DNA from 2 places in the Rossellomorea sp. FM04394 genome. Region 2 is predicted to be linked to the other one. Evidence: riboswitches for the same ligand, from Rfam matches in the RefSeq annotation. Region 2 holds a riboswitch; the other holds the start of a gene.

The links. Region 2 has a riboswitch for thiamine pyrophosphate ahead of tenA (thiaminase II). Riboswitches for the same ligand answer to the same signal wherever they lie in the genome.
Region 1: linked by a shared signal. The riboswitch ahead of ACCB35_RS06825 (ABC transporter substrate-binding protein) and the one ahead of tenA (thiaminase II) in region 2 are both predicted to bind thiamine pyrophosphate.

The regions. Positions count from the first base shown of each region.
Region 1 covers NZ_CP168654.1:1,357,474-1,360,821, reverse strand. Annotated here, with positions in the region: gene ACCB35_RS06830 (thiamine-binding protein) at 1-210, opposite strand, end outside; gene ACCB35_RS06825 (ABC transporter substrate-binding protein) at 223-1,209, opposite strand; TPP riboswitch at 1,372-1,482, opposite strand; gene ACCB35_RS06820 (phosphotransferase enzyme family protein) at 1,560-2,465, opposite strand; gene ACCB35_RS06815 (aldo/keto reductase family oxidoreductase) at 2,551-3,348, shown strand, end outside.
Region 2 covers NZ_CP168654.1:2,386,742-2,390,089, reverse strand. Annotated here, with positions in the region: gene ACCB35_RS11930 (sensor histidine kinase) at 1-799, shown strand, start outside; gene ACCB35_RS11925 (response regulator transcription factor) at 796-1,395, shown strand; TPP riboswitch at 1,686-1,793, shown strand; gene tenA (thiaminase II) at 1,911-2,609, shown strand; gene ACCB35_RS11915 (ECF transporter S component) at 2,602-3,180, shown strand; gene ACCB35_RS11910 (ABC transporter ATP-binding protein) at 3,195-3,348, shown strand, end outside.

The DNA of each region.
Region 1 (3,348 bases), 1.0 Mb from region 2:
ACTGCCCATTTCAATCATTCGCTCATTCATTTGTTCAATCACCTTAAATAAATCTGATAGATTCCCTTCCATCGTCGTTTCCAATGGATGAACTTCATATCGGACACCTGATTTGTCAATGATCGCAATGGCTTCATCGACGTACGGAATGACATCTTCACCATTTTTCGTCTTCGGAATAATTTGTATGCTTACGAGTGCGTTCCCCATTTTGTTCACCTCTTATTTTGGTAAAAATTCGTTTGTGAATGCTTTTTTACTGTCCAGTTCCTTATCTAATAAATCGTTATCATACATCCATGAAGCATAGTTTTCCCAAACCTCCAGCTTCTGCTCCCCCCATCTGTCAGCGTCATCCTTGTATTTAGGAGCAAGCCATTCCTGACTCTTCATGACTAACTCTTCATCAAGATCCGGAGCTGCATCTAAAAGGATCTCACCAGCCTCTTCCGGATTGTCGATGGCAAACTCATAGCCTTTTGAAGAAGCTGATAAAAATGCTTTGACCGTTTCAGGGTCCTTATTAATCATCTTTTCATTCGTCGTCAAAACAGGGGTGTAATAATCCAGTTTTTCAGAGTAATCCTTTACGTACATCATATTTAATTCCTCACCGCGAAGCTCTGCCTCAATACCTGTCCATCCATAGTAGATCCACGCAAAGTCAACATCCCTTTTCACGGCAGTAAAGAAATCTGTATCTCCCATGTTTACAAAATCCACTTTCCCTACATCGGCATTTTCTTGTTTCATAATCGATGTCATGACGGCTTTTTCTACAGGTGATCCCCATCCCCCATAACTTTTCCCTTCAAAATCCTTTGGAGTCGTTATACCCTTATCCTTAGGTGAAGCAAACCCGGATGTATTATGCTGTATGACAGCAGCGATAGATACGAGGGGAACATCCTGCACCCTGGCTTGTGTGACACTCTCTTGATATCCCACTCCAAACTCCGATTTACCCGAGGCAACAAGTTGATCTGCCCCTGCCTCTCCAGGTAAGATGATATCAACATCCAGCCCCTGTTCTTTAAAGTATCCTTTTTCTTTCGCAACGTATAATCCAGTGTGGTTGGTATTCGGGGTCCAGTCCAGTACGACTGATACCTTTTTTAGACCGTCCTTTTGTTCATCTGCCGTATTTCCTTCACTGCTGCAGGCCGTCAAAAGAAAGACAGCACAGATGATGACCATCCATTTTTTCATCTTGAATTCCTCCTCAGTTTCCTTGTATGTAGTTGTAACGTTTATTCTCTATTCTTCACTTTGTAGAGAGAATGAATGTAAAACACCTTAGAGCACTTAGCTCACAAAAACAAAAAGCGCCCCAAGCTTCAGCGTGGGACGCATCGTTAAACATGATCATGTAATGTTTAAGAGAATGTTTCCTACGCTGGTATCAGCCAGTTCAGGTTCAAAGGGTCAGTATCTGTCAGGATACAATCTCAACCGGCCACACCGGTCCCCCTACACTTGTAGTATGAAATTAAACGTTATCTTCTTTCCTACTTTGCCACAGAAAAGGTGGATATTCAAGCATTTCCTCTTAAATAGGTTCACATTTGAAAGGCCCGTTCATAAACACCGGATTTCACCAGCTTGTTAATGAATGGGATGTATGTTGATACAACGTGTGAATACCCTTTTTGATTGTAATAAAAGGTGTATTGAAGAAGAAAGATAATGACTAAGAATGGCATCAGTCCCTTTTCTTCCTGAGTTAAAGTACTATCGGACTGATAGCCCTCCATAAAGGCATGGATACTTTCAAATTGCTCATCCTCCCTTTGCTTGACCTGGTCTTTGAGCATCCCTGCAAGAAAGTAACAGACATCTGCTATTCGGGGTGCTTTTCGTATCCTCTCGAAATCTATGACCCCTGTCACCCTTCCTTCTTTCATGAGGATATTACGGGGATGACAGTCGCTATGGACGAGTTGATGGGATAATTTTCTATAGGAGAAAGACCATTCATTCAGCCTGCCAAGAAACCCCTCGCCACACCTTTCTATCATTTTAGAATCCTGTCCGCTTATCCACTCTCTCAAATGTGTTTCTACTTTCCATTCTTCCACCTCGTATTTACAGGTGTATTGTTTTAGCCTGCTATGGAGTTGTGAGAGATACGTTCCGACCCCTTCCAGAGAAGTAAAGGAATAGAATTGTACTGGCAGTCCTTCCAGAGCTTGGTACAGGGAGTAGAAAACCTGAAACTGCTTTACAAAAGGCTGGTGTGAGACAGTTAACATCGGCCTCTCAACAGTAATTCCCTTTTCTAATAAAAAAGAAGTTAAGAGCAGCTCTTCCATCCGCTTCTCCACTGAAGAGTTCAATCTCTTTTTTAAATAAAATGTCTTCTCCCGGCTCCTCAACTTATAAACATTCGGATGACTTTCCACGTTCTCTATGGAGGAAGGATGGATCTTCCAGTTCAATAATAGATCATGAAGAGGTTCAATCATTTTTAATTCCTTTCCAAACATAGTAATATACGTTTAGTATGACTATAAAGAATATCTACATACCATATGAAAAGAGGTTATAACAATGCAAAGAATACAATTGACGGAAGACCTATCATTCTCAAGAATCATTCATGGGTTGTGGAGACTTGCAGACTGGGATCAATCGAATGAAGATACGCTTTCTCTCATTGAACACAATCTTGAAAACGGAATCACGACTTTTGATCATGCAGATATTTATGGCTCATATACGTGTGAAGCCTTATTTGGTGAAGCCCTTGCCCTTCAGCCATCCTTACGTGAGAAAATGGAGATTGTAACGAAATGCGGTATTGTCCTGCCTTCCGACAATCGTCCGGAACATAAAACTCATCATTACAACACGAGTAAAAAGCATATTTTGGCATCTGTTGAAAACTCCCTGCAGAATCTGAAAACGGACTACATCGATTTATTATTGATTCACAGGCCAGATCCATTTATGAATGGAGAAGAAGTGGCTGAAGCCTTCACTCAGTTGAAGGAAGAAGGAAAGGTACGGCATTTCGGAGTATCAAACTTTAAAGACCATCAATGGAATATGCTCCAATCTTATTTGCCGTTTCCGTTGATCACAAACCAGATTGAATTGTCTGCCTATAACTTAGAAAACTTTGAAGACGGTACATTGAACCTTTGTCAGGAGAAACGTGTCGCGCCGATGGCCTGGTCTCCACTCGCAGGCGGGGTGATCTTCAAAGGAGAGGATGAGAAAGCCATACGTCTTCAACATACATTGAAGAAGGTACAAGAAGAAACAGGCGCAAAGGGAATGGATGAAGTTCTATATGCATGGCTTCTTAATCACCCTGCAAACATTATGCCTATCGTAGGTTCAGGT
Region 2 (3,348 bases):
ATTAACGACGGCATCGATTAATTATAATTTTGTTATACAGGATGAATTATTCCTATCCCAATTTCCTTTTATTCTGATCATTTGGATAAGTGTCATTCTGTTACCTTTTAATATTTATAATCGCAATAAACAGGTGCAGCTCGAAGATCAGTTAGAGGATGCCAATAAACGTATTTCAGACTTGGTCAAGCAGGAAGAACGCCAAAGGATTGCCCGTGATCTGCACGATACTTTGGGTCAAAAGCTTTCTCTCATCGGCCTGAAAAGCGATCTGGCCAGAAAATTGGTGTACAAGGATCCAGAGCAGGCCCGGAATGAATTAAAGGATGTTCAGCAAACGGCACGAACCGCTTTAAGTGAAGTAAGGACGATGGTTTCACAAATGAGGGGGATCCGGCTAAAAGACGAAATCGTCCGGATCAAACAGCTATTAAAGGCAGCCGAAATTGATTTCGTGATGGACGATGAAATCATTCTGCCCCAGGCATCACTCTTTCTGGAAAATATTTTGAGCATGTGCCTAAAAGAAGCCGTGACAAATGTTGTCAAACACAGCAAGGCGTCGTACTGTGAGCTTATCATTGAAGAGTCGGATAAAGAGATGACCATCATAGTGAAGGATGATGGTAAGGGGATCGAGGGAGATTACACACAATCTAAAGGCAGCGGTCTAATCGGGATGAGAGAACGCTTGGAATTTGTGAATGGGAGCTTAGACGTTTTTTCCGAGAGTGGAACCACTTTGATAATGAGAGTGCCGAAAGTAATTAAGCAGACAGACAGGGAGGGAATGGAATGATTCGAATTGTGATTGCAGAAGACCAGCGAATGTTACTAGGGGCTTTAGGCTCATTATTGAGCTTGGAGGATGATATGGAAGTGGTAGGGAAAGCCGACAATGGAGAAGAAGCCATTGCCCTCGTCCACGAGCTGAAGCCGGATATTTGTATCATGGACATTGAAATGCCTAAAAAGACCGGTCTTGAAGCCGCAGAGGAATTAAAGGGTAAAGATTGCAAAGTGATCATACTGACAACTTTCGCGAGGTCCGGTTATTTTCAACGTGCATTAAAAGGCGGGGTGAAAGGTTATTTGTTAAAGGATAGTCCAAGTGAGGAACTGGCGAACTCGATCCGTCTTGTGATGGACGGTAAACGTATATATGCACCGGAGCTCATGGACGATGTGTACGGTGAAGAAAACCCTCTCACAGATCGAGAAAAAGAAGTGTTGGAGCTGGTTGCCGACGGGAAAAACACGAAGGAGATAGCCGATGAGCTCAGCCTCAAAACGGGTACCGTCCGAAACTACATCTCAACCATTCTAGACAAGCTTGAAGTAAAAAATCGAATCGAAGCCATCACTCAATCAAAAGAAAAAGGATGGTTTAAATGATGGGGCAGGGACGGACCTCCAACATGGAGGTCCGTCCCTGCTATTAATGTAGTGTTTATACATGTTTAATCAATCTCTTGTATTTTTATATATTTTTAATAAGTGCTTAATTTTGCTTTATGAGAGCCTTATTCTAAAAAGTATTTCAATTAAATTTATTAAGGGGAATCCTTTGCCATCATTGGTTTTGACTGGAAAGGACAAATGTGAAAATGATGAAAGGATCTCTTTTTGGTGTTGACAAGTAAAAGAATCGTGGTACGATAGCATCGAATACAAAATTTCATAGGACGATCCACTAGGGGTGCCTTATTAAAGGCTGAGATTAAAGTGTGACTTTAAGACCCTTTGAACCTGATCTGGTTGAGACCAGCGTAGGGAAGTGGTGTTTGACGGTCGCATAGAATCGTAATCTAACATTCTGATCTCAAGCCACTTTCTGTATGCTGTATGCATAATGGAAAGTGGCTTTTTTGTTGCCTATTTCGGATCGTCTGGAAAAGGAGAAAGATACTATGTCATTTACAGCGTACTTAAGAAATGAAGTGAAGGAAATTTGGGAAGCAAGCTTTCAACATCCTTTCGTTAAAGGTATCGGCGATGGAACGCTCCCCCTTGAAAAATTCAGATATTACATTCTGCAAGATGCTTATTACCTGTCGCACTTTTCAAAGGTGCAGGCACTTGGGGCAGCCAAGGCAACAGACTTACATACCACATCGAGAATGGCAACACACGCTGTGGGGACAAATGAAGCAGAGCTATCACTTCATGAAAATTTCTCAAACCGTTTAGGGATTACGGAAGAAGAAAAACAGCAGTTTAAACCTTCTCCCACTGCCTATGCCTACACGTCGCATATGTATCGTTCCGCACAGTATGGAGGCCTCGCAGATATTCTGGCGGCAATACTTCCTTGCTACTGGTTGTATTATGAAATCGGTGAACGCTTGAAATCATCCACACCTGAGGATGCCATCTATCAGGAGTGGATCGCTGCGTATGGCGGAGAATGGTTTCGGGAATTAGTGGAAGAACAGATCCATCGACTGGATGGATTGGCTGAAACGATGACGGTAACAGATAAGGAAAGAATGAGGGAGAATTTTATTTTAAGCAGCATATATGAATTACAGTTTTGGGAAATGGCATACACTCTGGAGAAGTGGCCGTTTCAGTCATCTCTTGGTAAAGAAGGTGGAATACATGTCTAAATTAAAGCTGACGGACATTTTAGTAACGGTCGTTATCTCCATAGGTTTTGGAATCATTTATAAGCTTTGGGGACCGGTCTACAACCTGTTAAAGCCATTTGGATTGCATGCTGATCAACTGATCTATGGCATGTGGTTCATGGCGGCGACCGTGGCTTTTTTAATCATTCAGAAACCTGGCGTGGCACTTCTGGCAGAGATTGCAGCATCTTCAGGGGAATTTCTCATGGGAAGTGAATGGGGCCTCGAGGTACTCCTATTCGGTCTGATTCAAGGATTGTTTGCAGAGTTCATTTTCCTTATCACCCGCTATAAACGTCATGATGTCTTCATCATTTGTACAGCAGCAGTGGGCTCTGCAATTGGATCAATCCTGATGGACTATTTAAAAGGATACATGGGAGACCTCGTTCTGTGGAATTTATCACTTTTTATTGGTGCCAGATTAATAGGTTCCATCTTGATAGCAGGCATAGGAGCCTTTTATCTTGTTAAGGCTTTGGAGAAAACGGGGGTAACCAGTTTGGTAAGACGTGCTGACCAAAGAGATTACGATGCCCTTAATCAGTAAAGGAGGGAAGGACCATGCATGTTGAAAATCTGCGGCTTACATTTTCGGGTTCAGAGAATCTGATGTTTAAAGACGTAAGCCTTAAGATAAAAGAGGGGGAAAAGGTATTGCTACTCGGGCCATCTGGTTGTGGAAAATCCACACTCCTTCAGGTTCTATCCGGTGTGA